2 regions of the Candidatus Mycolicibacterium alkanivorans genome follow, and region 2 is predicted to be linked to the other one. Evidence: predicted binding sites of a transcription regulator. Region 2 holds the regulator's gene; the other holds the start of a gene.

Region 1 (15,428 bases), 210 kb from region 2:
CACCGGCTCGTGCACCGACCTGACCGTGGAGCTGAGCAAAGAGGCCAGCGCCGCCGACATCAACGCCGCGATGAAGGCGGCCGCTGAGGGCAAGCTCAAGGGCATCTTGAAGTACTACGACGCCCCGATCGTGTCCACCGACATCGTCACCGACCCGCACAGCTCGATCTTCGACGCCGGCCTGACCAAGGTCATCGGCAATCAGGCCAAGGCCGTGTCGTGGTACGACAACGAGTGGGGCTACTCCAACCGGCTCGTCGACCTGGTCGGCCTGGTCGGCAAGTCGCTGTAACGGCGATGGCGGTCAAGTCTCTCGCCGACCTGCTGGATGAGGGTGTGGAAGGTCGGGGTGTCCTGGTGCGCTCCGACCTCAACGTCCCGCTCGACGACGGCGCCATCACCGACCCGGGTCGCATCATCGCCTCGGTGCCGACGCTCAAGGCGCTCGCCGACGCCGGCGCCAAGGTCGTGGTGACCGCGCACCTGGGCCGGCCCAAGGGCGGCCCAGACCCGAAGTTCTCGCTGGCGCCGGTCGCGGCCGCCCTGGGCGAGAAGCTGGGCCGGCACGTGCAGCTGGCCAGTGATGTAGTCGGCACCGACGCACTGGCGCGGGCCGAGGGTCTGACCGACGGTGACGTCCTGTTGCTGGAGAACATCCGTTTCGACCCGCGGGAGACCAGTAAGGACGACGGCGAGCGGCTGGCCTTGGCGAAGGCTCTGGTCGAGTTGGTCGGCGACGACGGGGCATTCGTCTCCGACGGCTTCGGCGTGGTGCACCGCAAGCAGGCCTCGGTGTACGACGTGGCCACGCTGCTGCCGCACTACGCAGGCACGCTGGTGGCCACCGAGGTCAAGGTGCTCGAGCAGTTGACCAACGCCGGCGAGCGGCCGTATGCGGTGGTGCTCGGCGGGTCGAAGGTGTCCGACAAGCTGGCCGTCATCGAGAACCTGGCGGCCAAGGCGGACAGCCTGATCATCGGCGGCGGCATGTGCTTTACCTTCCTTGCCGCGCAAGGACTTTCGGTGGGCACCTCGCTGCTGCAGGAGGAGATGATCGACACCTGCCGCCAGCTGCTGGAGACCTACGGCGACGTGATCCACCTGCCGGTCGACGTCGTGGTGGCGGAGAAGTTCGCCGCGGACTCGGCGCCGGAGACGGTGGCCGCCGACCAGATCCCGGCCGACAAGATGGGCCTGGACATCGGGCCGGAGTCGGTCAAGCGATTCACCACGCTGCTGTCCAATGCGCGCACGATCTTCTGGAACGGACCGATGGGCGTCTTCGAGTTCCCGGCGTTCGCGGCGGGAACCAAGGGTGTTGCCGAGGCCATCGTCGGCGCCACCGCCAAGGGTGCGTTCAGCGTGGTCGGCGGCGGTGACTCGGCGGCCGCGGTGCGGACGCTGGGTCTGCCCGAGGACGGTTTCTCGCACATCTCCACCGGCGGCGGCGCATCGCTGGAATACCTCGAGGGCAAAGTCCTGCCCGGTATAGAAATCCTCAGTCGTACTTAGGAGTCGTGTGTCCCGCAAACCGCTGATCGCGGGCAACTGGAAGATGAACCTCAACCACTTCGAGGCCATCGCCCTTGTCCAGAAGATCGCGTTCTCGCTGCCCGACAAGTATTTCGACAAGGTCGACGTCACCGTCATCCCGCCGTTCACCGACCTGCGCAGCGTGCAGACCCTGGTGGACGGCGACAAGCTCCGGCTGACCTACGGCGCGCAGGACCTCTCCCCGCACGACTCCGGCGCCTACACCGGTGACATCAGCGGTGCGTTCCTGGCCAAGCTGGGCTGCACGTTTGCCGTGGTGGGGCACTCGGAGCGCAGGACCTACCACCACGAGGACGACGCCCTGGTCGCGGCCAAGGCCGGCGCGGCCTTCCGGCACGGTCTGATCCCGATCGTCTGCATCGGCGAGCACCTCGACCTCCGCGAGGCCGGCAACCACGTGGAGCACAACGTCACCCAGCTGCGCGGCTCGCTGGCCGGCCTGACCAAAGAGCAGCTGACCGACGTGGTCATCGCCTACGAGCCCGTGTGGGCCATCGGCACCGGCCGGGTGGCCGGCGCCGCCGACGCCCAGGAGGTGTGTGGCGCGCTCCGCGCGGAGCTGGCCAGTCTGGCGTCTCCGCAGATCGCGGCCGGCATCCGGGTGCTGTACGGCGGTTCGGTCAACGCCAAGAACGTCGGCGAGATCGTCGCCCAGGAGGATGTCGACGGCGCCCTGGTCGGCGGTGCGTCGCTGGATGGCGAGCAGTTCGCCATCCTCTCGGCGATCGCCGCAGGCGGGCCGCTGCCGTAACCAGGCCGCGGACCCGGTATTCTGGCTGTCATGGTTTTGACCCTGCAGATCATCCTGGTGGTCACCAGCGTCCTGGTGGTCCTGTTGGTGCTGCTGCACCGCGCCAAGGGTGGCGGCCTGTCGACCCTGTTCGGCGGCGGCGTGCAGTCCAGCCTGTCCGGGTCGACCGTGGTGGAGAAGAACCTCGACCGCCTGACGCTGTTCGTCGCCGGCATCTGGGTGGTGTCCATCATCGGCATGGCACTGCAGATCAAGTTTTCCTGACCACCGGAAGCCAGCGCCCTTCGTAGACCGGTGCCCAGCACCGCTGCTCGGGGCCCGCGGCCCTGCCGATCCTGCCCCACCTCACCCGCCGTCGTCCTCGTCGTCGAGTAATCGCTTGGGATGATGGACCTCGTTGACCCGTGGCGGTCCGGCGCCGTCCGACCAGGCGATCCGCCCGTCTTCGGTGACGGTCGTCGTGTAGGTGCCGTCGGAAGCGGCGGCGTGGTCGCAGCCGCAGGCGAAATACAGGTTGTCGGCGTCGGTGGGGCCGCCGGCACTCCAGTCCCGGGCATGGTGGACTTCGCAGTCGTAGCCCCGGACAAAGCAGTTCGGTTTGGTGCAGCCGCCGTCGCGGGTGTGGCAGATGATCCGGTGGTCAGCGGTCGCGAGGCGCTTGCTGCGGCCGAGGTACAGCGGTCGCTCGGAATGGTCCTCGAAGACCGCGAGGTAATGGACGGCCTCACTGGCCATCCGGATCAGATCGCGCATTGGCAGGCGGCCCGTGCCACCGGTGCGGGCCGGCGGCGGCATCGGCACGGCTGGGTCACCGAGCGCCCGAGCGGCCTGTTCCAGTTCGGCCAGTGTCGTCGTCACAACCACCGTCACGGGTGCGCCGCGGTGCTGGCCGAGCCCACCGGAGGCGATCGCGGTCTTGCACGCGATTGTGAGCGCGTCGTGGCAGCGCTGCTCGGGGCTTCGGGCGTCGCGCTGGTCGCCGTCGGGTTGATGGCGACCGGGGCGTACCGCGGCGGTGACCGCCTCCAAACAGGAGCGGGCTTCCGGGTCCAGCCAGCCGGACAGGCGGCTCATGCCGTCGGGTCCCTGCCGTCCCAGCATCAACCCGCGCCGCCGGGCCCGGTCCTCGTCGCTGAAGTTGCCGTCGGGATTCAGACAGTCGGCAAGGACCCCGCCGACGGCGGCGACGAACTGCGAATCCTGTTCTCGGGCATGGCGAACCAATGTCCGTTCGGCCTTCTGCTTGTCGGCGGCGCAGACCGCGGCCGGCAGCGCGTCGAGCGCGCGGCAGACCGCGGCGATGTGGTCCTCGCCGACCTCGCCGGCCGCCACCGCGCCGGCGAGGTCGGGAAGTTCGGGCGCAACCGGCGGCCCGGTCAGCGATCGTCGCGGGCGGATTCGCGCCGCCACCCGGAACCGTCGCCTGACCTCCCCGGCGGTCAGCCGCAGCCGGGACGCCAGCACGTCGCGCACCTTGATGCCCGCGGGCAGCCGCGGATCGTCCGGCCCGTCGACCGGGGCGGCGATCTCACCGAACATTCGGTAGGACAGTCCGCGGTTGGTCCGCTGCTGCTTCTCCAGCCGGTCGGCGATCTCGATGCGAAAAGCGTTGCCCACCAGATCGGTACACGTCGAGCGCAGGCGGTCGTACGCGGTATCGATCGCATCGAGCTCCGCCCGAACCACGGCGTGTGCCGCCTCGGCGGTCAGCGGCTCGGTGAAGGTCATGAGCCCACGCTATCGAACAAACATTCGACAGGCTATGGTCGAGAACCGCCCTGTGGATGAACGGCGATCTGTGGATAGCGGCCGAACTCAGACAGCCGCGGTGGCGCGCTCCAGATCGAGGAGCTGCTCACCACGTCCACAGCTCCCAGCGGTTGACGCCGCGGTCGGCGGGCATGGATCGGCTCCCTTGGTCGATGTCGGGCCGGACTCGAAGGACTGTGGATGCCTCAGGGCGCCGCAGGGAAACCCGCGGGTACGCCATCCTCGTCGTGCGGGCTGCCCGATACCCACCGATACTGGAGACATGGCTGAGCTCTCCGACGTGACGCTGGCACCGTTCGGCGCCGTCCGCCGCACCCAGGTGGGGCGCGAGGCCACCGAGCCGATGCGGGAGGACATCAGGCTGCTGGGCACGATCCTTGGCGACACGGTGCGCGAGCAGAACGGCGAGCAGGTCTTCGACCTCGTCGAACGGGCCCGGGTCGAGTCGTTCCGGGTCCGGCGCTCGGAGATCGACCGCGCCGAGATGGCCCGGATGTTCGACGGCATCGACATCCATCAGGCGATCCCGGTGATCCGCGCCTTCACCCACTTCGCGCTGCTGGCCAACGTCGCCGAGGACATCCACCGTGAGCGCAGGCGCGCTGCCCATGTCGCCGCGGGTGAACCGCCGCAGGACAGCACACTGGCCGCCACCTACCACAAGCTGGACGCCGCGGAGATCGACGCCGATACCGTGGCCGACGCCCTGCGCGGTGCCCTGGTGTCGCCGGTGATCACCGCCCATCCCACCGAGACCCGCCGCCGCACGGTGTTCGACACCCAGCACCGCATCACGCAGCTCATGCGGCTGCGCCTGCACGGGCAGAACGAAACCGAGGACGGCCGTTCGGTCGAGACCGAGCTGCGCCGGCAGATCCTGACGCTGTGGCAGACGGCGCTGATCAGGTTGTCCCGCTTGAAGATTCAAGACGAGATCGAAGTGGGTCTGCGCTACTACCCGGCGGCCTTCTTCGAGGTGATCCCGAAGGTCAACGCCGAGGTGCGCGACGCACTGCGGTCCCGCTGGCCCGGGACCGACGTGCTGGCGGAGCCGATCCTGCGGCCGGGATCGTGGATCGGCGGTGACCGCGACGGCAACCCGAACGTCACCGCCGACGTGGTCCGACTGGCCACCGGGAGCGCCGCATACACCGCGCTGGCGCACTACTTCGCCGCGCTGACCAAGCTCGAGCGGGAGCTCTCGATGTCGGCCCGGTTGGTCAGGACCACACCTGAGCTGATCGACCTGGCAGATCCGTGCGACGAGCCGGCCCGCGCCGACGAGCCGTATCGCCGGGCGCTGCGGGTGGTGCACGGCAGGCTGACCGCCACCGCGGCTGAGATTTTGGACCGCAGGCCCGAACACGTCCTCGAGATCGGTATGGCGCCGTACGCTGCCCCCGACGAACTGCTGGCCGACCTCGACGTCATCGACACATCGTTGCGTGCCAACGGCAGCGCGCTGCTCGCCGACGACCGGCTGGCCCGGCTGCGCGACGCCGTGGACGTGTTCGGCTTCCACCTGAGCGGGCTGGACATGCGGCAGAACTCCGACGTGCACGAGGAGGTGGTCGCCGAACTGCTGGCCTGGGCCGGTGTGCATCCGGACTACGCGGGGCTGCCGGAGCCCGAGCGAGTGGAGGTCCTGGTGGCCGAACTGTCCACCCGCCGGCCGCTGATCCGCGACGACGCCGAACTCTCGGAGCTCGCCCGCAAGGAACTCGACATCGTGTTCGCGGCAGCGCGGGCAGTCCGGGTGTTCGGGCCGCAGGCGGTGCCCAACTACATCATCTCGATGTGCCAGTCGGTGTCGGACCTGCTTGAAGCCGCGATCCTGCTGAAAGAAGCTGGGCTGCTAGATGTTTCGGGTGGCGACGGGTACGCACCGATCGGTATCGTGCCGTTGTTCGAGACGATCGACGACCTACAGCGCGGCTCGTCGATCCTGGAGTCCGTCTTGGACCTGCCGGTCTACCGGGCGATGGTGCACGCCCGCGGGGAGAGCCAGGAAGTCATGCTCGGCTACTCCGACTCCAACAAGGACGGCGGGTACCTGGCCGCCAATTGGGCTCTGTACCGAGCCGAGCTCGACCTGGTGGAGTCAGCCCGCAAGACCGGTATCCGGCTGCGCCTTTTCCACGGCCGCGGCGGGACGGTCGGCCGCGGCGGCGGCCCCAGTTACGACGCGATCCTGGCCCAGCCACCCGGTGCGGTGAACGGATCACTGCGGCTGACCGAACAGGGCGAGGTGATCGCGGCCAAGTACGCCGAGCCGCGGATCGCCCACCGAAACCTCGAAACCCTGTTGGCGGCGACGCTGGAGTCCACCCTGCTCGACGTCGAGGGTCTCGGTGATGCGGCAGGACCGGCCTACGAGGTGCTCGATGACCTCGCCGCCCGCGCCCAGCGCGCCTACGCCGAATTGGTCCACGAGACACCGGGTTTCGTGGACTACTTCACGGCCTCCACTCCGGTCAGCGAGATCGGCTCGCTGAACATCGGCAGCCGGCCCGCCTCCCGCAAGCCCACCACCTCGATCTCGGACCTGCGTGCGATCCCGTGGGTGCTGGCCTGGAGCCAGTCGCGGGTGATGCTGCCCGGCTGGTACGGCACCGGCACCGCCTTCGAGGAGTGGATCAGAGAGGGGGACGGCCGACTCGAGGTGCTGCAGGACCTATACGTCAGATGGCCGTTCTTCGCCACGGTGCTGTCCAACATGGCGCAGGTGCTGTCCAAGTCCGACATGGGACTGGCGGCCCGCTACGCCGAGCTGGTCGCCGATTCCGAACTGCGCCATCGGGTGTTCGACAAGATCGTCGCCGAGCACGACCGCACCATCCGCATGCACAAACTCATCACGGGTCACGACGACCTGCTGGCTGACAACCCTGCTCTGGCCCGCTCGGTGTTCAACCGCTTCCCGTACCTCGAGCCACTGAACCACCTTCAGGTCGAACTGTTGCGCCGGTACCGGTCCGGGGACACCGACGAGTCGGTGCAGCGCGGCATCCTGCTCACCATGAGCGGGCTGGCCTCCGCGCTGCGAAACAGCGGTTGAGTGGAACTGCCACCGACGCGGCGGCGTCCTAACGGATATGACGCAACCCGAACACCAGGTATCTATGGCCAACACCGCCGAACTCATCGGGCCGCTGCCGCCCGTGGCGCCGCCCGTCCTGGGTGACTGGTCGATCGCCGACCCGGCTGAGCCCTGGTGGTAGGTTTTGCTGGACGCCGCGATCGCTGCGCCGCGGTGATGGCTGACGGGGGACACTAGCAGCGGCGGTGTCGTGTCCACGATGGACGTCAGTCGGTCAGCTTGCCGGCCGCGGCGGCGTCGAGAAGCCACACCGTGGCTTCGCGTCCCACACCGCCGGCCGCGGGGACATCGGCGGGGCTGGCCCCGCCGATGGCGGCCGCCACGGCATCGGCCTTGGCGTCCCCGGAGACCACCAGCCACACTTCGCGGGAGCGCTGGACGGCGGGCAGTGTCAGTGTGATCCGCCGCGGCGGAGGCTTGGGGGAGTCCGCTACGCCGACGACCAGCCGCTCGGTCTCCAGCGTGGCGGGGGAGTGCGGAAACAGCGAGTTGACGTGTCCCTCGCCGCCCATCCCGAGCAGGTGGACGTCGAAAGTCGGTGCATCTGCGCCGGATTCGGCACAATCGGCCAGCACCTTGGCATAGTCGGCGGCGGCGGCGTCGAGATCGTCGCCGAACTCACCGTCGCTGGGGGCCATCGGGTGCACGTTGTCGGCCGGGATCGCGATGTGGTCGATGAGGGCCTCGCGGGCCTGCTTCTCGTTGCGCTCGTCATCGGCGGCCGGCACGAAACGCTCGTCGCCCCACAACAAGTGCACCTTGGACCAGTCCACTCCGGCGTCGTGGGTACGGACGTGCTCGAGCAGGCCGATGCCGGTGCCGCCGCCGGTCAGGACGATCAGCGCCCTGCCGCGGGCTGCGATGGCACCGGTGATCGCCTCGACCAGGCGGTCCCCGGCGGCGGCGACCAGTGCGGAGGTGTCCGGATAGGTTTCGACCACAACGCTCACGTCCGCCCCTTCTTGTCCGTCACACGTACTGCACCTCGTCGATACCCGCCAATGCCTCGCGATAAATCTCGTCTGCGTCGAGCCGGCGCAGATCCTCGGCCAGGCACTCGCGGGTTTCCCGGCGGGGCAGTGGCAGCAGGGCGTCGGGCCGGGCGGTACGGCTCAGGGTGGCGGTGACCCCGTCTTGCGGACGGCTCAACGTCACGGTCTCGGAGGGACGCACCAGTTCGACCTTGAGTGCTCCCGTGGTCCGCCGGACCTGTCCGTCGATCCGGCTGGCCAGCCAGCCCGCCAGAATGTCGAGCGCCGGTTCGTTCTTCAGACCCGACACCAGCGCCGAGGTCACCGGCTCATACGGTGGCTGATCCAGCGCGGAGGCCAGCAGTGCCCGCCAGTAGGTGATCCGGCTCCAGGCCAGGTCGGTGTCGCCGGCGGTGTACCCGTTGAGCCGGTCCTTGATCGAGGCCAGCGGATCCGCTGCACCGGTGGCATCGGTGATCCGTCGAAGTGCCAAGCGGCCCAACGGATCCTGTGCCGGAACCGCCGGGGGCACGCCGGGCCACCAGGCCACCACGGGGGTGTCGGGCAGCAGGAACGGCAGCACCACGCTGCTGGCGTGCGCCGACAGTGGCCCGGAGATCTTCAGGACCACCACCTCGCCGGCCCCGGCGTCGCCGCCGACCCGCAACTGGCCGTCCAGCCGAGGGTCGGTGGCCAGCCGGTCGTCGGGCACCACGACGATGATGCGGCAGGGGTGTTCACGGCTGGCCGATGTGGCGGCGTCGATAGCGTCCTCGACGAGGTCCAAGCTGTCCGGCGCGATCACCAACGTCAGAACCCGGCCCAGTGTGATCGCACCGCCTTCCTCGCGCACTGCGGTGATCTTCTTGTTCAGCTGGTTGGTCGTGGTGTCCGGCAAATCGACAATCACTTCTGCCGTCGCCGTTCTTCGCTGACGCTCATCACGGGAAGCCGTCGCCGTTCTTCGCTGACGCTCATCACGGGAAGCCGTCTCCGTTCTTCGCTGACGCTCATCACGGGAAGCCGTCGCCGTTCTTCGCTGACGCTCATCACGGGAAGCCGTCGCCGTTCTTCGCTGACGCTCATCACGGGCTGCCGTCTCCGTTCTTCGCTGACGCTCATCGCTAGGGACGCCTCCATTCACGTCCCGAGCGCCGCAACATCTCGAACGCCGACTCCGGACCCCAGGTGCCCGACTCGTACGGGTCCGGCTTGCCGCCCTCGGCCCAGTAATCCAGGACGGGATCCAATATCTCCCAGGACATTTCGACCTCGGCGTTGCTGGGGAACAGTGAGGGCTCACCCAGCAGGACGTCGAGGATGAGCCGCTCGTAGGCCTCCGGCGAGTCTTCGGCGAAAGCCGAACCGTACGAGAAGTCCATGTTGACGTCGCGGACCTCCATCGCACTGCCGGGCACCTTCGAGCCGAAGCGCAGCGTGATGCCCTCGTCCGGCTGGACGCGGATCACCAGCGCGTTGGTCCCGAGGTCCTCGGTCATCGTCGCGTCGAACGGCAAATGCGGAGCACGCTTGAACACCAACGCGATCTCGGTGACCCTGCGGCCCAATCGTTTTCCGGTCCGCAGATAGAACGGCACCCCGGCCCACCGTCGGGTGTCGACCTCGAGTTCGATCGCGGCGAACGTCTCGGTGGTCGAGTCCTTGGAGAACCCCTCCTCGTCGAGCAGCCCGACGACCTTCTCACCGCCCTGCCAACCCGTGGTGTACTGCCCACGCGAGGTGGTCAGGTCCAGCGGCAGCGCCAGTGCGGTGGCCGAGAGCACCTTGATCTTCTCGGCTCGGACTTCGCGCGGGTGGAAGCTGACCGGCTCCTCCATCGCGGTCAGCGCCAGCAGCTGCAACAGGTGATTCTGGACGACGTCGCGGGCCGCCCCGATGCCGTCGTAGTAACCGGCCCGCCCGCCCAGACCGATGTCCTCGGCCATGGTGATCTGGACGCTGTCGACGTAGTGGCTGTTCCAGATCGGTTCGTAGAGCTCATTGGCGAACCGCAGCGCCAAGATGTTCTGCACCGTCTCCTTGCCGAGGTAGTGGTCGATGCGGAACACCGACTCCTCCGGGAAGACGCTGTTGACGACCTTGTTCAGCTCGATCGCGCTCTCCAAGTCGTGGCCGAACGGCTTTTCGATCACCACCCGGCTCCAGCGGCCCTCCTGCCGGCGGGCCAGCCCGGACTTTTTGAGCTGTTCGCAGACCACCGGGAACGCCTTCGGCGGGACCGACAGATAGAAGGCGTGATTGCCGCCCGTACCGCGGTCCACATCCAGCTTCTCCAGCGTCTCGGCCAGCCGGGTGAAGGAGGCGTCGTCGTCGAATGTGCCGCAGACGAACCGGACGCCCTCGGCGAGGCGGTCCCACACCTCCTGGCGAAACGGCGTGCGGGCGTGTTGTTTAACCGCCTCGTAAACGATCTGCCCGAAATCCTCGTCGGCCCAGTCCCGCCGGGCGAACCCGACCAATGAGAACGAGGGCGGCAACAGTCCCCGGTTGGCCAGGTCGTAGATCGCAGGCATCAACTTCTTGCGGGCGAGATCTCCGGTGACGCCGAAGATCACCACGCCGCACGGGCCGGCGATCCGGGGCATCCGCTTGTCCCGCTTGTCGCGCAGCGGGTTGCGATAACTCGCCGGGGCCGGAGCCACCACCCCGGGTACGGGCTCGTCTACCGCGACCATCTGGCGGCGGCGTCGAGCTGGCCCTGAGTAGCGTCCAGCAGCTGCTGCCAGGACTTCTCGAACTTCTCCACGCCCTCGTCCTCGAGGACCAGGAAGACGTCGCGCAAGTCGATGCCGATGGCGTCGAGCTTGTCGAACACCCCTTGCGCCTCGGCGGCCGTGCCGGTGATCGTGTCCCCGGTGACCACGCCGTGGTCGGCGACCGCGTCGAGGGTCTTTTCCGGCATTGTGTTGACCGTGTTGGGCGCCACCAGTTCGGTGACGTACAGGGTGTCGGAGTAGTCGGGGTTCTTCACCCCGGTCGACGCCCACAGCGGACGCTGCACCCACGCGCCGGCCTCGGCCAGGGGTGCGAACCGCTTGCCGCCGACGAACACCTCCTCGTAGGCGGCGTAGGCGAGACGGGCGTTGGCCACCCCGGCTTTGCCGCGCAGTGCGAGCGCCTCGTCGGACCCGATGGCCTCCAGTCGCTTGTCGATCTCGGTGTCCACCCTGGAGACGAAGAACGAGGCAACCGAATGGATGGTGTTCAGGTCGTGGCCGGCCTTCTCGGCGGCTTCCAACCCGGCAAGGTAGGCATCCATCACCGCTCGGTGGCGCTCGACGGAGAAGATGAGCGTGACGTTGACCGAAATGCCTTCGGCCAGAACGGCCGTGATGGCGGGCAGGCCCGCCTCGGTGGCCGGGATCTTGATCAGCAGGTTGGGCCGGTCGACGATCTTCCACAATTCGATGGCCTGCAGGATGGTCTTGTCGGTGTCGTGGGCCAGCCGCGGATCGACCTCGATCGACACTCGACCGTCGACACCGCCGGAGGCCTCCCACTGCGGCCGCAGCACATCGCAGGCGTTGCGGACGTCGTCCGTGGTCACGGTGCGGATGGTGGCGTCGACGTCGGCTCCTCGCTCGGCGAGCTCGGCGACTTGGGCGTTATAGGCGGTGCCCGTGGACAGGGCGGCCTGGAAGATCGACGGGTTGGTGGTGACGCCGACGACGCTGCGGGTGTCGATCAGCTCCTGCAGGCTGCCCGACTGCAACCGCTCGCGGGACAGGTCGTCGAGCCAGACGGAGACGCCCGCGGCGGACAGCGCCGCGAGGTTGGGATTCTGTGCCATGTCGGTACCCTTCTGTAGGTCAGTTGTCGATTGCGCGTTCGGCAGCCGCGGCGACGGCCTCGGGAGTGAAGCCGAACTCGCGGAAGAGCGTCTTGTCGTCGGCGGACTCGCCGTAGTGCTCGATGGAGATGATCTCGCCGGTGTCGCCGACGAACTTGTACCAACTCTGGGCGATCCCGGCCTCCACCGCGACCCGGGCCGACACGTCCGGCGGCAGCACCCTGTCGCGGTACTCCTGCGGCTGAGACTCGAACCATTCCACACAGGGCATCGACACCACGTAGGCGCGGATGTCCTTGTCCGCCAACATCTTCTGCGCTTCCACCGCCAGCTGGAGCTCAGAGCCGGTGGCAATGATGATCACGTCGGCGTCATCGGCCGGACTGCCGCCACCCAGCACATAGCCCCCGCGGGCGACGCCCTCGGCGCTGGTGCCCTCCAGAACCGGGACGCCCTGGCGGGTCAGGATGAAACCGACCGGGCCGCTGCCGTTGGCGCGGGCGATGATCGAGCGCCAGGCATATGCGGTCTCGTTGGGATCGCCGGGACGCACCACCGAGAGCTTCGGGATCGCGCGCAGCGCCGCCAGGTGTTCGATCGGCTGGTGGGTGGGGCCGTCCTCGCCGAGCCCGATCGAGTCGTGCGTCCAGATGTAGATGGTGTCGATGTCCATCAGCGACGCCAGTCGCACCGCGGGCCGCATGTAATCGGCGAACTGCAGGAACGTGCCGCCGAACGCGCGGGTCGGTCCGTGCAGCACGATGCCGGACAGGATCGAGCCCATCGCGTGTTCGCGAATACCGAAGTGCAGCACCCGGCCATACCAGTCGGCGGTGAAGTCCGCCGTGGAGATCGACGGCGGCCCGAACGACTTCACACCCTTGATGGTGGTGTTGTTGCTGCCCGCGAGATCCGCTGAGCCACCCCACAATTCGGGCAGTTTCGGCGCGACGTCGTTGAGCACCTGACCGAAGGCCGCCCGGGTGGCCACCGCCTTGGAGCCCGGCTCCCAGTAGGTGATGTCGGCGTCCCACCCGTCGGGCAGCTCCCGGGCCGTCAGCCGGTCCAGCAGCGCCTTGCGTTCCGGTTCGCGCTGCGCCCAGGCGTCGAAGTCGCCCTGCCACTTCTCACGGGCCTCCCGGCCGCGGTCGACGAGCTTGCGGGTGTGCTCGATGACCTCGGGGCGCACCTCGAACGTCTTGTCCGGGTCGAAGCCGAGCACCCTCTTGGTGGCGGCCACCTCCTCCTCGCCCAGTGCCGAGCCGTGCACACCGCCGGTGTTCATCTTCGTCGGCGCCGGATAGCCGATGATCGTGCGCACCGAGATGAACGACGGTTTGTCGGTGACCTTCTTGGCTTCGGCGATCGCCTTCTCGACGCCGACGACGTTCTCACCGCCCTCGACTTCCTGGACGTGCCAGCCGTAGGCGCGGTAGCGCTCGAGGGTGTCCTCGGACAGCGCGATGTTGGTGTCGTGCTCGATGGAGATCTGATTGCGGTCGTAGAAGACGATCAGGTTGCCCAGCTGCTGAGTGCCCGCCAGCGACGAGGCCTCGCTGGTGACGCCCTCCTCGATGTCACCGTCGGAGGCGATCACATAGATGTAGTGGTCGAACGGGCTGGTGCCGGCCGGAGCGTCCGGGTCGAACAGGCCGCGCTCGTAGCGGGCGGCCATCGCCATCCCGACCGCGGAGGACAGGCCCTGTCCAAGCGGACCGGTGGTGATCTCCACGCCGAGGGTGTGCCGGAATTCCGGGTGGCCCGGCGTCTTGGAACCCCAGGTGCGCAGCGACTCGATGTCGGAGAGTTCGAGGCCGAATCCGCCGAGGTACAGCTGTAAGTACAACGTGAGGCTGCTGTGCCCGCAGGACAGGATGAAGCGGTCGCGACCCAGCCAGTGGGTGTCGCTGGGGTCGTGCCGCATCACCCGCTGGAACAGCGTGTAGGCCAACGGCGCCAGGCTCATCGCCGTGCCGGGGTGTCCGTTGCCCACCTTCTGGACCGCATCGGCGGCCAAAACCCGCACCGTATCGACGGCCAGCGAGTCGATACCGCTCCAGTCGTCCGGATGGTGTGGCTGGGTCAGCGCGGAAATCTGTTCGAGTGTGGTCACTAACTCACTCCTGGCGTCGTCAGAGTGCTGGCAAGCTGGGGTCGTCTTCACCCTAGTGCCGGATGGGGTGCTATTGCAGTGTGCTCCCAGCAGCGTGACCCGCAGGTGAAGCTTTGCGGGTCCCAGCGCATCACCGAGGTGGAATCGCCGTGAATCGACCCTTCGGCTCCGGTCTGGGGCCGGCCGGTCTACCATCGTATGTAGTAGATCGTCGGCTTCGCCGCCGCGTGTCAGGAGTCAGCTGCGTGAGAGTTCGTGAAGTGCACCTCGTCGAGGGCGCGCCCGTTCGATTCCGCGACCGGATGCTGGGCTATCTAGCCCTGACCAAACCGCGGGTGATCGAGCTGCTGCTCGTCACCACCATCCCGGCCATGCTGCTGGCCCACCGGGGCAGCGTCGACCCGCTGCTGATCCTCAACACCTTGTTCGGTGGGATGCTCGCCGCAGCAGGCGCTAACGCGCTGAACTGTGTGGCCGATGCCGACATCGACAAGCTGATGAAGCGCACCGAGCGTCGGCCGTTGGCCCGGGCCACGGTGCCGCGCAGCCATGCGCTGGTGTTCGGGCTGGCACTCTCGGTCGCCTCGTTCTTCTGGCTGTGGTGGACCACCAACATGCTCTCGGCGCATCTGGCCGCCGCCACAATCGCCTTCTACGTGCTCATCTACACGCTGGTGCTCAAGCGCCGCACCTCGCAGAACGTGGTGTGGGGTGGGGCCGCGGGCTGCATGCCGGTGATGATCGGCTGGTCGGCGGTGACCGGCACCATCGGCTGGCAGGCGCTGGTGATGTTCGCGATCATCTTCTTCTGGACGCCGCCGCACACCTGGGCGCTGGCCATGAAGTACAAGGACGACTACCGCGCCGCCGGCGTGCCGATGCTGCCCGTGGTCGCCACCGAGCAGCAGGTGACCAAGCAGATCGTGATCTACACCTGGCTGACGGTTCTCGCCACGCTGGCGCTGATCCCGGGCGCCGGATGGCTGTACGCGTCGGTGGCCACCCTGGCCGGGGCGTGGTTCCTGGTGATGGCCCATCGTCTGCATGCGGGTGTACGCCGCGGTGAGTCCGTCAAGCCGCTGCGACTGTTCCTGCAGTCGAACAACTACCTGGCCGTGGTGTTCGTCGCTCTCGCGGTCGACTCGGCGATCGCCCTGCCCACGATCTTCCCCTAGGGCACCAACACGATCGAACCGGTCGTCTTGCGGCCTTGCAGGTCGCGGTGGGCTTGTGCCGCATCGGCCAGCGGGTAGTGCCCGCCGATGGTGATCGTGATCGAGCCGTCGGCAATGGCATCAAGCACTTCGCCTGCACGCCAGGCGAACTCGTCGGCCGTCCGGGTGAAGTGCGCGAGGTTG
Region 2 (15,428 bases):
ACCTGTCCTCGGTCGACGAGCTGCTGGCCGCCGATCCGGCCGCCTATCCCGACGACGTCTACCACTACCTGTGGGCGTGGCTGGACCGCGACCGCGGCCACATCCGCTCCCGGATGTTCGCCAACGAACTCGGCGTTCCCGAGGACGAGGCCACTGGTTCGGCCGCGGCGCGGATGACCGACTACCTCAGCCGCGACTTGACGATCACTCAGGGCAGGGGGTCGCAGCTCTACACGAGGTGGAGTCCAGAGGGGTGGGTGGGTGTCGCCGGTCGGGTGGTCAGCGACGGAGTACGCCACGTCGGCTGATCGGCGTCAGCCCGATGTCCCGACCCTGCGGTGGGCGCGCAGCGCCTCGATCTCACGCTCGAAGTCCTCGGCGGAGCTGAACGACCGATACACCGAGGCGAACCGAAGATAGGCGACCTCGTCGAGCTCGCGCAGCGGACCGAGGATGGCCAGGCCCACCTCGTGGCTGGGAATCTCCGGCGAACCCGCGGCCCGTACCGTGTCCTCGACCTGTTGGGCGAGCAGATTGAGCGCGTCGTCGTCGACCTGACGGCCCTGACACGCCCGGCGCACGCCAGTGATCACCTTTTCCCGGCTGAACGGCTCGGTGACACCGCTGCGCTTCACGACGGCCAGCACCGCGGTCTCCACGGTGGTGAACCGCCGCCCGCATTCGGGGCAGGATCTGCGGCGACGAATCGCCTGGCCTTCATCGGTCTCGCGGGAGTCGACCACGCGGGAGTCCGGGTGCCGGCAGAACGGACAGTGCATGACCGCTCCTTCGCCGCCGGTACAGCCCGATGTTGTGAACCACCCAGAGCCTACCTGCGCCGTCCACCGGCCCGCCGTGTCGCCGTCCATGGCCGGGGCGCGATCAGCCGATCGGTGCGATCAGCGTCTGACCGGCGTCCAGCGACGCCGAATCGAGCTTGTTGAGGTCGCGGATACGCTGCACCACCTGGCTGACCGGCGCGTCCGGAGCCGCCCGCGCCGCGACCTGCTCCAGGGACTCCCCGGCCTGGACCTGCACGACGGCGAGCTGATCGGGAATCTGTGCCGGGGCCACCGCGCCGGAACTGAAGTGCGCCAACGAACCGAGCCACAGGGTGATCAGCGCCGCCAGACCGGCCAGGGCGATGGTCACCGCCGTGCTGACCGGCCTGCGGCTGTGCACGGCCTGCGACACCGGGACGCCGGTGCCGCGATAGCGCATCGGCGCCGCAGCGGGGCGCGATGGGCCGGGGCGCGATGAGCCGGGGCGCTGGCGGGCCGGGGTCCGGCTCGGCCGGAAACCCGACGGCCACGAAACCACCTGCCGATCGTCGATGACTGTCACGTCCGCTCCTTCCGTCGAGGCGCCCGCTGTTCGTTCTTGTGTTCGAATTCTACTCGATCATGTGTTCGATACTCGAACATGCGAGCGAGCGTGTCGGAAGAATAGAGCGGCTCACCGACAAGTTTTCGCGGAGCGCGATCAGGCCGGCGACGCGATGCGACACGCTCGAACAAATGTTTGATTCTCGTCGGCAGTGCGACTACATTCGGCGCCATGAGCGACCGCACTGAGACAACTCCCGACTCCGGACTGACCGAGCGGCAGCGCACCATCCTCGACGTCATTCGCGCCTCGGTCACCACCCGTGGCTATCCCCCGAGCATCCGTGAGATCGGCGATGCCGTCGGCCTCACCTCGACGTCGTCGGTGGCCCACCAGTTGCGCACGCTGGAGCGAAAGGGTTATCTGCGCCGCGACCCGAACCGGCCCCGCGCGGTCGACGTGCGTGGTGCCGACGACCGCGCGGCCCCCGCTGCCCCCGCGGCAACCGAGGTCGCCGGCTCCGACGCGCTGCCGGAACCCACCTTCGTCCCGGTCCTCGGCCGGATCGCGGCAGGCGGCCCCATTCTGGCCGAAGAGGTCGTCACCGACGTCTTCCCGCTACCGCGCGAACTCGTCGGTGAAGGCTCGCTGTTCCTGCTCAAGGTTGTGGGCGAGTCCATGATCGACGCGGCGATCTGTGACGGCGACTGGGTCGTCATCCGCCAGCAGAACGTCGCCGAGAACGGCGACATCGTGGCGGCGATGATCGACGGCGAGGCCACCGTGAAGACCTTCAAGCGCGCGGGCGGCCAGGTCTGGCTGATGCCGCACAATCCGGCGTTCGACCCGATTCCCGGAAACGACGCCGCCATCTTGGGCAAGGTCGTCACCGTCATCCGCAAGGTCTAGCCGGGACTCCGTCCCTGCCGACCGCGACTACTCGGCTTTGATAAAGCCGTTCGCCTGCGCGAGTTCCTCACTGGCGAACCACACTTCGGGAACGGTGTGGTCGTAGAGGGCGCAATCCGGGGTGTAGTAGAGACCCGAATGCGTGTTGGCTTTGATGACGTAGCCTTCGGGTGCCTGATACGGATCGGCCAGTGGCAAGTGGATCGCCGGCTTGGCCGCACCGTGCTGTTCCTCGTCCCCGGATTCCACAACCTCCGCGGGCCGGGCATAGTCTTCCGGCTCGACCGTGACGTCCTCGGCAGCGCGACGGCGGCGCGGCGTGCCGAGCTCGCCCATGTTGAGCCTCCACATCGACTGTGACTCTTCGAGATTCACTGCGGCGTGGCGACCGGTATCGCTGGGCTCCTCGTCGACCTCCTCGACTTCGGCGTACTCCTCATGTTCGACGAACTCCGCGGGAACCTCGACCAGCTCCGGTGCCGTCTCGGGCTCGGGCTCGGAGGGAATGCGGGTCGGCGTGGTGTCGATGGAATCCTGGTCGCCATCGAGAACGTCCTCGGGACCCGGCATCGTCTTGGTCGTCGCGTCGGGTGCCGACCTGCCGTAGCCCGACGACTGCGGTACCTGAACCCGACCACCGTCCGCCCAGTGGTCGTCATCGTCGTAATCCTCGTCATCGAGGTGCGCGGCACGCCGGCGCTGCAGCCGCATCAGGCCGAGCGCGATTACGCTGACCAACAGCAGCGCCGGGATGATCACCAGCAGCCACCACCAGTGCCAGTTGAGCCCCTTGCCGGACTTTCCCGGCGCGGAGGGACCCGGTGTGCCGGCGGGCACCTCGATGCCCGACAGCTGCCCGGCCAGCTCGGCCGGCTTGGTGCTGAATGTGTTGGCGGCCGTGTTGAACGAGATCTCGCCACCACTGAAGGTCTGGGTGACGGTGTCGCCGTCGGTCTTCTGTTCGCCGGTGGGCACCCCGAGTTTCCCGGTGGCTCCGCCGAGCTTGCCCCACGCGGCGTTGATGGCGCCGCGCACAACGATGGCGCCTGTGTCGGGCGTCCAGAAGATCACCGGTTTGTCCGGCGCGCTGAAGGCGCTGACCCGGCTGTTGGCGGCGCCGCCGTCGGCCTCGGTCCCGATCGGCAGGCCCAGATCGCTCTTCGGGCCGCCCAGTGAGTCGTACTTGGACAGGATCGCGCCGGTCGCGGCGTGCGCACCGGTGGCCGGCGAGTAGAAAATCTTGCCGCCCGAGTAGTCCTGCGCGGCGCCGTTGTCGCCGACGGTGTACTGGGCGCCCTGCCGCGCACCGAGCGGACCGGCAAGGCCGCCCGCGGCACGCCAGGCCTGATTGATGGCCGTGGTGGCATCCGACGGGACCTCGACGCCGGCGAGGTTGGCGGCTAGGTCCGGCGGGTCGGTGGTGAACACCTTGGTGGCGTTGTTGTACGACACCGTGCCGCCGGAGAACTTCTGGCTGACGACGTCGCCGTCGTAGGTCTCGTCGCCGGTGGGCGCGCCGAGGGTTCCGCCGGAGCCGCCGAGCTCGTCCCACGCGGCGTTGATGGCGCCACGCACCACCCACGCACCGGTGTCGGGCGTCCAGAAGATGGCCGGCTTGTCACTGGCGCTGAACGTGCTGACCCGGCTGCTCGGTCCGAGCAGGCCCGTCACCTCGTCGATGGTGGGGAATCCCAGATCGCTGTCAGCCGGGCCGCCGAGCGCCTGGTACTTGTCCAGGATCGCGCCGTCGATCAGGTGGGCGCCGGTGCCCGCGGTGAAGAAGATCTTCCCGCTGGAGAAATTCTGGGCGAACCCGTCGCCGACCTGGTACACGTCGCCGTCCCTGCCACCCACCGGCGAGCCGTCGCCGCCGGCGGCTTGCCAGGCCTGGTTGATGGCATCGTTTGCCGCGTCGCTCTCCGGTGTCGCCACCGCCGCGGGGGCCACGAGTACCGCTGCCGCCGCCGTCGCGAACACGCCGAGCGCTATTCGCCCGGTGCCTCTACTGAGACGACTTCCAAGCCAGGTCATGCACGCTCCCCGCCGTTCCGGTCAAGATGCCTCTAGTTATAGTCCGTGTCAACTCTGCGTCAGCAGAACACGACACGCGGCAATATCCGCGAAACGGCGCGCGGAAACGCCCGAATCGACGGAAAACTGGTATCGAAACCCTGTTTTCCGGCTCGGGGACGCGCCAGGGGGCCAAAGCCCGCCGGCCCGGGCTAGACGCCCAGGCTGCGGCCGATGATCTCCTTCATGATCTCGGTCGTCCCGCCGTAGATGGTCTGCACGCGGGCATCCAGGTAAGCCCGGGCCACGGTGTATTCGCGCATGTAGCCGTAACCGCCGTGCAGCTGCAGGCAGCGGTCGATGAGCCGGACCTGGGCCTCGGTGGTGTACCACTTGGCCATCGCGGCCTGCTCGGCGGTCAGCTTCTCGTCGAGGTGCAGCCGGATGAACTCGTCGACCATGATCCGCATCGCGGTGGCCTCGGTGGCCAGCTCGGCCAGCAGGAACCGGCTGTTCTGGAACGAGCCGATCGGCTTGCCGAACGCCTTGCGCTCCTTGGTGTACTGGATCGTCTCGTCCAGCACGGCCTCCATCGCGGCCGCGGCCATGATGGCGATCGAGATCCGCTCCTGCGGCAGGTTCTGCATCAAGTAAATGAAGCCCTGGCCCTCCTCGCCGAGCAGGTTCTCCACCGGCACCGTGACATCGGTGAACGACAGCTCTGCGGTGTCCTGCGCGTCGAGGCCGATCTTGTCGAGATGACGGCCGCGCTCGAAGCCCTCCATGCCGCGCTCGACGGCCAGCAGCGAGAAGCCCAGGGCGCCCTTGTCGGGGTCGGTCTGCGCGACGACGATGACGAGGTCGGAGTTGATGCCGTTGGTGATGAACGTCTTCGAGCCGTTGAGGATGTAGTGGTCACCCTGCTTGATCGCGCGGGTTTTGATGCCCTGTAGGTCACTGCCGGTGCCGGGCTCGGTCATGGCGATGGCGGTGATCAGCTCGCCGGTGCAGAACTTGGACAGCCAGCGCTGCTTCTGCTCCTCGTTGGTCAGCCTGAGCAGATACGGCGCGACGACGTCGTTGTGCAGCGAGAAGCCCAGGCCGCTGTAGCGGCCCGCGACCGTCTCCTCGGCGACGATGGTGTTGTAGCGGAAGTCGGGGTTGCCGCCGCCGCCGTGCTCCTCGGGCACGGCCATGCCCAGGAAGCCCTGCTTGCCGGCCTCGAGCCAGACCCCGCGGTCGACGATCTTCTGTTTCTCCCACTGGTCGTGGTACGGGGCAACGTGCCGCTCGAGGAACGCCCGGTACGACTCCCGGAACAGGTCGTGCTCCGGCTCGAACAACGTCCGCTCGTACTTGATGGCGCTGCTCATGAATAGACCCTCCAGGAATCGCTCCGCTCTTCTTGCGACGAGAATAGACCGACCGGGTGGTTGGTTGGATGATGGGGCCGTGACGTCGCACGACAGTTCACACGTTATTGATTTGCCGGGCTAAGTCGCGTACTGACGCAGGCCGGCGGCCAGCGCGGCGGGCACCCGTGCCTTGAGGCGGGTGCCGGCCTCGGTGTGCTCGGTCGCATCGACGTGACCCACCTCGTGCAGGCGCGCGACGAGGTCGCCCCGGTCGTAGGGGATCGTCACGTCCACGGCGATCTCGCGGGGCTCGACAAGTTCGCCGAGCCGGCTGCGCAGCCGGTCGAGCCCGTCACCGGTATGCGCCGAGACGAATACCGCGCCGGGCAGTGCGCGGCGCAACTGGGCCAGGGTCAGGTCGGCGGCGGCGTCGATCTTGTTGACTACCAACAACTCCGGCGCGGGTGCGGCGTGATGCTCGTTCTGCACCTCGCGGATGACCTGGCGTACCGCCTCGATCTGGGCCATGGGGTTGACGTCGGACCCGTCGACCACGTGCACCAGCAGGTCGGCGTCGACGACTTCCTCCAGTGTGGAGCGGAAGGCCTCGACGAGCTGGGTCGGCAGATGACGCACGAAGCCGACGGTGTCGGTGAGCACGAACTGCCTGCCGTCCTCGAATTCGCCGCGACGGGTGGTGGGTTCGAGGGTGGCGAACAGCGCGTTCTGCACCAGCACCCCGGCGCCGGTCAGCGCGTTGAGCAGGCTGGACTTGCCGGCGTTGGTGTAGCCGACGATCGCGATCGACGGCACGTCGCTGTGCAGCCGCCGGCTGCGCTGGGTGTCGCGAATCTGCTTCATGTCCTTGATTTCGCGGCGCAGCTTGGACATTCGCTCGCGAATGCGGCGACGGTCGGTCTCGATCTTGGTCTCGCCCGGGCCGCGCAGGCCCACCCCGCCGCCGCTGCCGCCGGCGCGGCCACCGGCCTGCCGGGACATCGATTCGCCCCAGCCGCGCAGCCGCGGCAGCATGTACTCCATCTGGGCCAGCGCCACCTGCGCCTTGCCCTCGCGGCTGGAGGCGTGCTGGGCGAAGATGTCCAGGATCAGCGCGGTGCGGTCGATGACCTTGACCTTGACCACCTTCTCCAGCGCGGTCAGCTGCGCGGGACTCAGCTCGCCGTCGCAGATGACGGTGTCGGCGCCGGTGGCGATGACGATCTGGCGCAATTCCTGGGCCTTGCCCGAGCCGATGTAGGTGCTCGGGTCCGGTCTGTCGCGGCGCTGGATCATGCCTTCGAGCACCTCGGAGCCAGCCGTCTCGGCCAATGCGGCCAGCTCGGCCAGGCTGGCGTCGGCGTCGGCGACGCTGCCCTCGGTCCATACGCCGACCAGCACGACGCGCTCGAGCCGGAGCTGGCGGTACTCGACCTCGGAGACGTCGGCGAGTTCGGTGGACAGTCCGGCGACGCGCCGCAGCGCGGCACGGTCCTCCAGTGCGAGTTCGCCGGTGCTGGGTTCGGGGGTTCTCGAATCAGGTTCAGTCATAAGTGGTACTGATGGTGTCACGCACGGACAACGCCGCGCATTCGAATAACGTGCCCCCAGCAGTCAGTGTCGGGCCGCCCACCATGTGTCGGCGATCTCGCCGTGGGCCACCAGCACCGAGGGGCCGCGCAGGAAGCTGGTGGTGTCGCTGATCTCCACGCTGACCCGGCCGCCCGGGATCCGCACGGCAAGGGTGCCGGTCGAGGCGCCGAGGTGGGCCAGTGCGGCCACCGCGGCGGCGACTGTGCCGGTGCCGCAAGACCGGGTCTCACCGACGCCGCGTTCGTGCACCCGCATCGACACCACACCCTCGACGGGCTCGGTGAGGATCTCGACGTTGACGCCCCCGGGGAACTGGCCACGGTCGAACCCCACCGGCGCGGCGACGTCGAGGGCGGCCAGCGCCGTCTCGGTGAGGCCGGGAACCAGGCACGCCAGGTGGGGGTTGCCGACGTCGACGCCGACGCCGCTGAACTGCCGTCCGCCGACGGTGGCGGTCCCGGTTCCGAGCCGGTTGACCTTTCCCATCTCCACGGTGACCTCCGCGTCGACGGCGTCGGCGCGGTGCACGACCACCGGACGTGGCCCGGCCAGCGACCCGACCACGAACTCGTCGCGGTGCTCGAGTCCACTGGCCCGCAGGTAGTGGGCGAACACCCGCACGCCGTTGCCGCACATCTGGGCCAACGAGCCGTCGGCGTTGCGGTAGTCCATGTACCAGTCGCCGGCCTCGACACCCTCGGGCAGCCGGTCGAGCACGCCTGCGGCGACTACCGCCCCGGCGGTGGTGACCCGCAGGACGCCGTCGGCACCGAGGCCGCGGCGCCGATCGCACAGCTCGGCCACCGCGGCGGGCGCCAGGTCCAGCTGCGCGTGCAGGTCGGGCAGCACAACGAAGTCGTTCTGCGTGCCGTGCCCCTTGGCGAAAATCATCTGCACCGCTCCTCGATCCCGGCTGCACCGGCATCATCGTCGTCGGCGCGGATCACCTGTTCAGGATACGTGCCGCCACCGTGCGATCACCGCGTCGGCGAGCCCGGGGGAAGACCCGTCGAGCCAGGCGATTCTGTGGTCGCGGCGAAACCAGGACCGCTGGCGGCGCACGTAGCGGCGGGTGCCGATGAATGTCAGCTCGTGTGCCTCGGCCAGTTGTTCGTCGGTGCCGCCAGCATCGAGGGCGGCGATCACCTGTGCGTAGCCGAGCGCGCGGGCGGCGGTGACACCGTCGCGAAGCCCGCAGTCCAGCAGGGAGCTGACCTCGTCGACCAGACCGGCGTCGAACATCGCATCGGTGCGCTGGGCCAGCCGTTCGTCGAGAACCGTTGTGTCCCAATCCAACCCGACGATGACGGTGTCCCAGCGCGGGGCGCCGATCTGCGGGGCCGACGCGGCGAACGGCTGACCGGTCAGCTCGACGACTTCCAGGGCCCGCACGATTCGGCGGCCGTCGGTGGCCAGGATCGCCGCCGCGGCGTTCGGATCGCGGACCGCCAGTTCGGCGTGCAGGGCTGCCACCCCGACCTCGACCAGCCGCTGTTCCCAGCGGGCGCGCACCAGCGGGTCGGTGGCTGGGAAGGCCCAGTCGTCGAGCAGCGACTGGATGTACATCATCGAGCCGCCCACGATGACCGGGACCGCGCCGCGGGCTGCGATGGCCTCGACGTCGGCCACCGCGGCCTGCTGGTAGCGCGCGACGGTCGCCGTCTCGGTGACGTCGAGGACGTCGAGTTGGTGGTGCGGGATACCGCGGCGTTCGTCCGCACTGAGCTTGGCGGTGCCGATGTCCATGCCGCGGTACTGCTGCATGGCGTCGGCGTTCACGATCTCCCCTCCGAGCCGTTCGGCCACCTCCAGCGCGAGCGCAGACTTGCCGGTGCCGGTGGGTCCGATGACCGCGATGGGGCGGGGTCCGGGAGTCACGGCACCCAGAGGCCGACGAAGTAGCCCACGCCATACGGAGCCCCGCGGACCAGCTCCCTGGCCGAGCGGGGGCCGGAGCCGGCCAGCCCGGCCAGCACCTGGTAGGCGACGCGGCCGACGATCCCGTTGGGCAGCGTCGCCAGCGCGGCGGTGTCGCCGGCGGCCAGCGCGTCGTCGAGGGCGGCCTGCACCGGCGCGGCGTCGGGGTCGTACCCACCGGGGGCGGGCGGTGTCAGGGTGTTGGCGCCGTCGGCGACCACCAGGACACCCACCGGGTCGGCCACCTCGTCGAGCTGCGACCGCAGCGCGCGGCCCGTGGCAAGGGCGGCCCCGGCGTCGAGACCCGCCGGATACACCCACACCTCGGCCTGGGCCGACGGGTTGGCCTGACCGCGCAGCCAGCCGGCGAACAGCGCGCACAGCGGCAGCGCGGTGACCGTGGCGGGCGCCTCGCGACCCAGGGCGACCGGGACGTCCACGCCGTAGCCGGCGAAGGTGCCGCGGGTGGACGGCTCGATCACGGCGTCGGCGGCGCCGACACCGATGACGATCCACCGGCCGGGCAGTTCGGCGGCGGCCGCCACCGCGGCGTCGCGGATCCCGGCGACCTCGGCGGCGGCCGTGCCGGCGAGGTCGGGCACCAGGACCGGCGCCGACGGGGTCAATGCGATGGCCGTCAACACGCCCCACACGCTAGCGTCCCGCGCATCAGCCGGACGCCGGTGCGGGCTCCCCCGAGGTCGCCTCACCGCGGGCCAGCTCCACGATCGCCACGACCATCACCACCACGACGAGGCCGAGGCCGACCCAGCCGGACCGGCCGGGTCGCAACATCTCACCCAGGATGGCCAGCCCGAGGATCGAACCGACCACCGGCTCGCTGACCGTCACCGCCGGCAGCGATACGGCCATCGAGCCGGCCCGGAACGCCGACTGTTGCAGCGCCGTCGCCGAGACGGCCACCACCGCCCACGGGTAGAGCTCGGGTGTCTTCAGCAGCGCGAGTATGCCCTCGTCCAGCTGGTCCACCACGCCCTTGGTCAGTACGGCGAACAGGCCCCACAGCGAACCCGCCACCAGTCCCAGCAGCACCGCGGCCACTGGCTTGCCGGCGAAGACACGCGCGCCGAGCAGGCACAGCGCCAGCAATGGACCCAGGGTGGCGATCACCCACATCCACGGCTCGAACCCGGCCCGCGCCTGACCTTTGGACGGGTTGCCCACGGTCACGACCACGGCGACGGCGATGGCCAGCAGCACCGCCCACACCCACTGTGAGCGGGTGATGCGCCGGCCCGCGAAGCGCGCACTCAGCGGTAGCGCGAAGAGCAGCGATGTCACCAGCAGCGCCTGCACCAGCAGGACGGAGCCGAACCCGAGGGCGGCGGCCTGCAGCACGAATCCCCCGGCGGCCACCAGGCTGCCCAGCCACCACTTCTTGTCCCTGAGCAACCGCAGGAACAGGGCGACGTGGCCGACCTGTTCGTCGGTCACGTCGTGGGCCGAGCGCTGCTGGATGACGTCACCGACTGCGAACAACAGCGCCGCGCCGAGGGCCAACAGGGTGGCGATGTCCGACTTGTGCACGACTCGTCTCCTCGGGGTTCGGGGCGTCAGAGTGCCCGCCGACCGGCACCGTATGCAACCCGCAGAGCTCAACCTTGGGGCACACCTGACCGCGACCTGGTTCAATACCTTTCCAGGACGTCCGCCCGATTCCGGCGGACTTCATGCACTACTGGCGCCGCGTTGCGCGGCAGGAGCGCGGGAGCTCCGCGCGGAGGGTTAGGTGAGGCGAGCCATGACGATCGACGAACCGCACACGGGTGAACCGCCACGGCCGGCCCCCCGACCGGGTCCGCCCCGTCCCGTACCGCGGCCCCATCCGCCCGCGACTCCCGTGGTGGGCCCGCCGTCGAGTGACCCGCACCGGTTCGGCCGGGTCGACGACGACGGCACGGTCTGGCTGATCACCTCCTCCGGCGAACGTTCCATCGGCTCGTGGCAGGCCGGCGACGCCGAGGCCGCCTACGCCCACTTCGGCCGGCGCTTCGAAGACCTGGCCACCGAGGTCACCCTGATGGAGACCCGGCTGGCCTCGGGCACCGGCGACGCCCGCAAGATCAAAGCCGCCGCGGCGGCGCTGGCCGAAACCCTGCCAACCGCAAGTGTTCTCGGTGACATCGACGCACTCGCCGACCGGCTGGCGGCCGTCCGCGACCATGTCGAGGAGACCGCCGCGGCCGACCGCGCCCGCCGCGAGGAGCACCGCGCCGCCCAGGCCGCCCGCAAGGAGGCGCTGGCCGCCGAGGCCGAGGAGCTGGCCGCCAACTCCACGCAGTGGAAGTCCGCCGGCGACCGGCTGCGCGCGATTCTCGACGAGTGGCGCACGATCACCGGCCTGGACCGCAAGACCGACGACGCGCTGTGGAAGCGCTATTCGGCGGCGCGGGAGACGTTCAACCGCCGGCGGGGGTCGCATTTCGCCGAGCTCGACCGCGAGCGGGCCGGGGCCAAGGAGGCCAAGGAGAAGCTGTGCGAGCGGGCCGAGGAGCTGTCGGGTTCCACGGACTGGGCCGCCACCGCGGCGGCGTTCCGCGACCTGCTGACCCAGTGGAAGGCGGCAGGCCGGGTGGCCAAGGGTGTCGACGACGCGCTGTGGCACCGCTTCAAGGCCGCTCAGGACACGTTCTTCGCCGCCCGCAACGCGGTCACCGCCGAACGCGATGCCGAGTTCACCGCCAATGCCACCGCCAAGGAGGGGCTGCTGGCGGAGGCGGAGAAGATCGACACCTCCAACGTCGAGGCGGCCCGCTCGGCACTGCGCGCGATCGCCGACAAGTGGGGCGCGATCGGCAAGGTTCCGCACGAGCGGCAGGCCGATCTGGAGCGGCGGCTGCGCGCGGTGGAGAAGAAGGTGCGCGACGCCGCTGATGCAGGGCGGGTCGATCCGCAGGCCCAGGCCCGAGCCGAGCAGTTCTTGGCCCGCGTCGAGCAGTTCGAACGGCAGGCCGAGAAGGCCGAGGCGGCCGGCCGCACAAAGGAGGCCGAGGAGGCCAGGGCAAGTGCCGAGCAATGGCGGCAGTGGGCCGAGACCGCGGTCGAGGCGCTGGGCCGGCGCGGCTGAACTCTCAGGGATTCTCGCCGGCGGGCGGCGGCTGGCCCTCGCGGCGGTCGACATCGTCGATCAGCGAACGGGACTGCCGCTCGGCGGCTTCGCGGCGGCGCTGTTCCTCGGCGGCCAGCTGCACCGCGGTGCGCGTCCAGACCACGCGGGCCCAGTGGAAGGTCAGCAGGATGACGGCGATCCAGCCGATGATCAGGCCGATGCCCGGACCGGGCTGGCCGTGCACGGCGGTCTGGCGCGACCAGACGGCGAGCATGCCGGTCGCGCTGGCCAGCCCCGAGCCGGCCAGGGCGATCCAGGCCAGCACCCAGCGCCGGGTCAACAGCGCCAGCATCGAGAAGCCGATCCCGAACACCAGTGCCAGCCAGCTGAAAATCCTTGACGGCAGGGCGATTCCAACGCTGATGGCTTTGTCGTCGCCCATCAGGACGTCGACACCGCGGGCGCTGCCGGTGTGCTGCAGGATCAGCGACACCAGCAACACGAACACCAGGATCGCCACGACCATGGCGCGCCCGCCCGGCTGGATCTCGCCGGCGACCTTACGCTCGGCCGCCTCTATCTCGCCGCGGTAGGCCTCGAAGTCACTCATCGCACACATCCCGTCGTGGCACGGTCCCCGGTGGTCGGCGCGCCGATGGCCGGCAGGCCCAGGCCGACGGTGCGGGGGCGCCGTCCGGCGGCGTGCGCGTCGCCGGCGCGGGTGCGCCGGCGGGTCAGCAGGGGTGCGTCGGCGATCAGGTGGTGCGGGGCGGCGCCGGTGACGGTGGTGGTGACGATGTCACCGGGGCGCACCTCGGCGGTTCCGGGCGCGAAGTGCACCAGCCGGCCGTCGCGCGCCCGTCCGCTCATTCGCGCGGTGCTGGCGTCCTTGCGGCCCTCGCCGGTAGCAACCAGCAGTTCGACCTGTGCGCCGATCTGGGCGGTGTTCTCCTCCAGCGAGATCTGTTCCTGGACCTCGAGCAGTCGCAGATAGCGTTCCTGCACAACCTCTTTGGGCAGCTGACCGTCGAGGTCGGCGGCCGGGGTACCGGGGCGCCTGGAGTACTGGAAGGTGAACGCCGCGGCGAAGCGGGCTGCGCGCACCACGTCGAGGGTGGCTGCGAAGTCCTCCTCGGTCTCGCCCGGGAAGCCGACGATGATGTCGGTGGTGATCGCGGCGTGCGGCATGGCGGCACGGACCCGGTCGATGATGCCGAGGTACTTCTCGGCGCGATACGACCGGCGCATGGCCCGCAGCATGCGGTCCGATCCCGACTGCAGCGGCATGTGCAGGGCCGGGCAGACGTTGGGGGTCTGCGCCATGGCCTCGATGACGTCGTTGGTGAACTCGGCCGGGTGCGGCGAGGTGAACCGGACTCGTTCCAGGCCGTCGATGTCTCCGCAACTGCGCAACAGCAACGCGAAGGCGCCACGGTCGCGGGGGGTATCCGACAGAGCCATCGGCGACTCGCGCAAGCGCTCGTCGGCAGCGAAGGACACTCCGTAGGCGTTGACGTTCTGGCCGAGCAGGGTGACCTCGAGGACGCCCTGGTCTACCAGTGAGCGCATCTCGGCGAGGATGTCGGCGGGCCTGCGGTCCACCTCCTTGCCGCGCAGCGAGGGCACGATGCAGAACGTGCAGGTGTTGTTGCAGCCCACCGAGATGGAAACCCATGCGGCGTAAGCAGATTCGCGGGCGGCAGGCAGCGTGGAGGGGAATTCCCGCAGCGACTCGGCGATTTCGACCTGAGCTTCCCGGTTGTGCCAGGCGCGCTCGAGCAGGGCGGGCAGTGAGCCGATGTTGTGGGTGCCGAAGACGACGTCGACCCAGGGGGCCTTGCGCAGCAGCTGTTCGCGGTCCTTCTGGGCCAGGCAACCGCCGACGGCGATCTGCATGTCGGGATCGGCCTGCTTGCGCGGCACCAGGTGGCTGAGGTTGCCGTAGAGCTTGTTGTCGGCGTTCTCCCGCACCGCGCAGGTGTTGAACACCACCACGTCGGCGTCGGCACCGTCGGGCGCGCGGTGGTAGCCGGCGGCCTCCAGCAGTCCGGCGAGGCGCTCGGAGTCGTGGACGTTCATCTGGCAGCCGTAGGTGCGGACCTGGTAGGTGCGACCTGCCGGCGAGCGGGGCGAATCGCCCGCCGCACCTCCCGCTTCAGGGCCCTGGGTCAGCACCGACGTCACACATCTCATCGTACGGAGGGGGCGCTGCCCCGGAGAAATCGCGCCGAGTGCCCGGCAGGGTGAGGATCACCTGGGTAGGGTCTTTCAAATGGAGAGCAGCGGCGGGGTGCCGATGATCTCGATTCAGGGTGTGAACAAGCACTTCGGTGACCTGCACGTGCTCAAGGACATCAACCTCGACGTCGAACGCGGTCAGGTCGTCGTGGTGCTGGGTCCCTCCGGGTCCGGCAAGTCCACCCTGTGTCGCACCATCAACCGGCTCGAGACGATCGATTCAGGAACGATCGCCATCGACGGAGAGACGTTGCCGTCAGAGGGGCGCGAGCTGGCACAGCTGCGTTCCGATGTCGGCATGGTGTTCCAGTCGTTCAACCTCTTCGCGCACAAGACGATCATCCAGAACGTCACGCTGGCGCCGATGAAGGTCCGCAAGGTCGACAAGGCGCAGGCCCACGACCGGGCCATGAAGCTGCTGGAGCGGGTCGGCGTCGCCAACCAGGCCGAGAAGTACCCGGCGCAGCTCTCCGGGGGCCAGCAGCAGCGTGTGGCCATCGCGCGCTCGCTGGCGATGGACCCGAAGGTGATGTTGTTCGACGAGCCGACCAGCGCCCTGGACCCCGAGATGATCAACGAGGTGCTGGCGGTGATGACCTCGCTGGCCCGCGAGGGCATGACGATGGTGGTGGTGACCCACGAGATGGGCTTCGCCCGCCGCGCCGCCAATCGGGTGGTGATGATGGCCGACGGCGCCATCGTCGAAGACGCAGAGCCGGGCGAGTTCTTCGACAATCCAAAGTCAGACCGGGCCAAAGACTTCCTCGGCAAGATCCTCAACCACTAAGGGCAAAGGAAAACCCAGTTATGCCGTCATTCTCATTGCGCTTGGCCGCGGCCGCGGTGCTGGCCGTCGCGCTGCCCTTCACCGCGACCGCGTGCGGCGGCGGCGCCGGCGACAAGCTGGTCATCGGCACCAAGTTCGATCAGCCCGGCCTGGGTTTGACAAACCCTGACGGGACGATGAGCGGGCTCGACGTGGACGTGGCCAAGTACGTGGCCAAGGAGCTCGG

What was found. Region 2 encodes LexA, which represses DNA repair genes until DNA is damaged. Its sites were predicted from a motif close to CGAACANNTGTTCG; they were not measured.
Region 1: a site for LexA is predicted at 4,047-4,060, ahead of K9U37_RS14860 (HNH endonuclease signature motif containing protein). Genes of this name have one in related genera too.

Annotation. Positions count from the first base shown of each region.
Region 1 is NZ_JAIVFL010000001.1:3,028,690-3,044,117, reverse strand. Features, by position in the region: gene gap (type I glyceraldehyde-3-phosphate dehydrogenase) at 1-292, shown strand, start outside; gene K9U37_RS14875 (phosphoglycerate kinase) at 298-1,512, shown strand; gene tpiA (triose-phosphate isomerase) at 1,520-2,305, shown strand; gene secG (preprotein translocase subunit SecG) at 2,336-2,569, shown strand; gene K9U37_RS14860 (HNH endonuclease signature motif containing protein) at 2,651-4,033, opposite strand; gene ppc (phosphoenolpyruvate carboxylase) at 4,338-7,133, shown strand; gene K9U37_RS20080 (hypothetical protein) at 7,171-7,296, shown strand; gene pgl (6-phosphogluconolactonase) at 7,382-8,125, opposite strand; gene opcA (glucose-6-phosphate dehydrogenase assembly protein OpcA) at 8,145-9,056, opposite strand; gene zwf (glucose-6-phosphate dehydrogenase) at 9,271-10,842, opposite strand; gene tal (transaldolase) at 10,830-11,957, opposite strand; gene tkt (transketolase) at 11,977-14,070, opposite strand; gene K9U37_RS14825 (heme o synthase) at 14,316-15,245, shown strand; gene K9U37_RS14820 (quinone oxidoreductase family protein) at 15,242-15,428, opposite strand, start outside.
Region 2 is NZ_JAIVFL010000001.1:3,240,624-3,256,051, forward strand. Features, by position in the region: gene K9U37_RS15885 (PhzF family protein) at 1-308, shown strand, start outside; gene nrdR (transcriptional regulator NrdR) at 315-779, opposite strand; gene K9U37_RS15895 (LysM peptidoglycan-binding domain-containing protein) at 883-1,344, opposite strand; gene lexA (transcriptional repressor LexA) at 1,558-2,235, shown strand; gene K9U37_RS15905 (sunset domain-containing protein) at 2,263-4,266, opposite strand; gene K9U37_RS15910 (acyl-CoA dehydrogenase family protein) at 4,458-5,618, opposite strand; gene hflX (GTPase HflX) at 5,739-7,148, opposite strand; gene dapF (diaminopimelate epimerase) at 7,212-8,081, opposite strand; gene miaA (tRNA (adenosine(37)-N6)-dimethylallyltransferase MiaA) at 8,142-9,068, opposite strand; gene K9U37_RS15930 (class III extradiol ring-cleavage dioxygenase family protein) at 9,065-9,751, opposite strand; gene K9U37_RS15935 (DMT family transporter) at 9,777-10,655, opposite strand; gene K9U37_RS15940 (DUF349 domain-containing protein) at 10,870-12,195, shown strand; gene K9U37_RS15945 (Rv2732c family membrane protein) at 12,200-12,796, opposite strand; gene miaB (tRNA (N6-isopentenyl adenosine(37)-C2)-methylthiotransferase MiaB) at 12,784-14,370, opposite strand; gene K9U37_RS15955 (amino acid ABC transporter ATP-binding protein) at 14,474-15,202, shown strand; gene K9U37_RS15960 (glutamate ABC transporter substrate-binding protein) at 15,223-15,428, shown strand, end outside.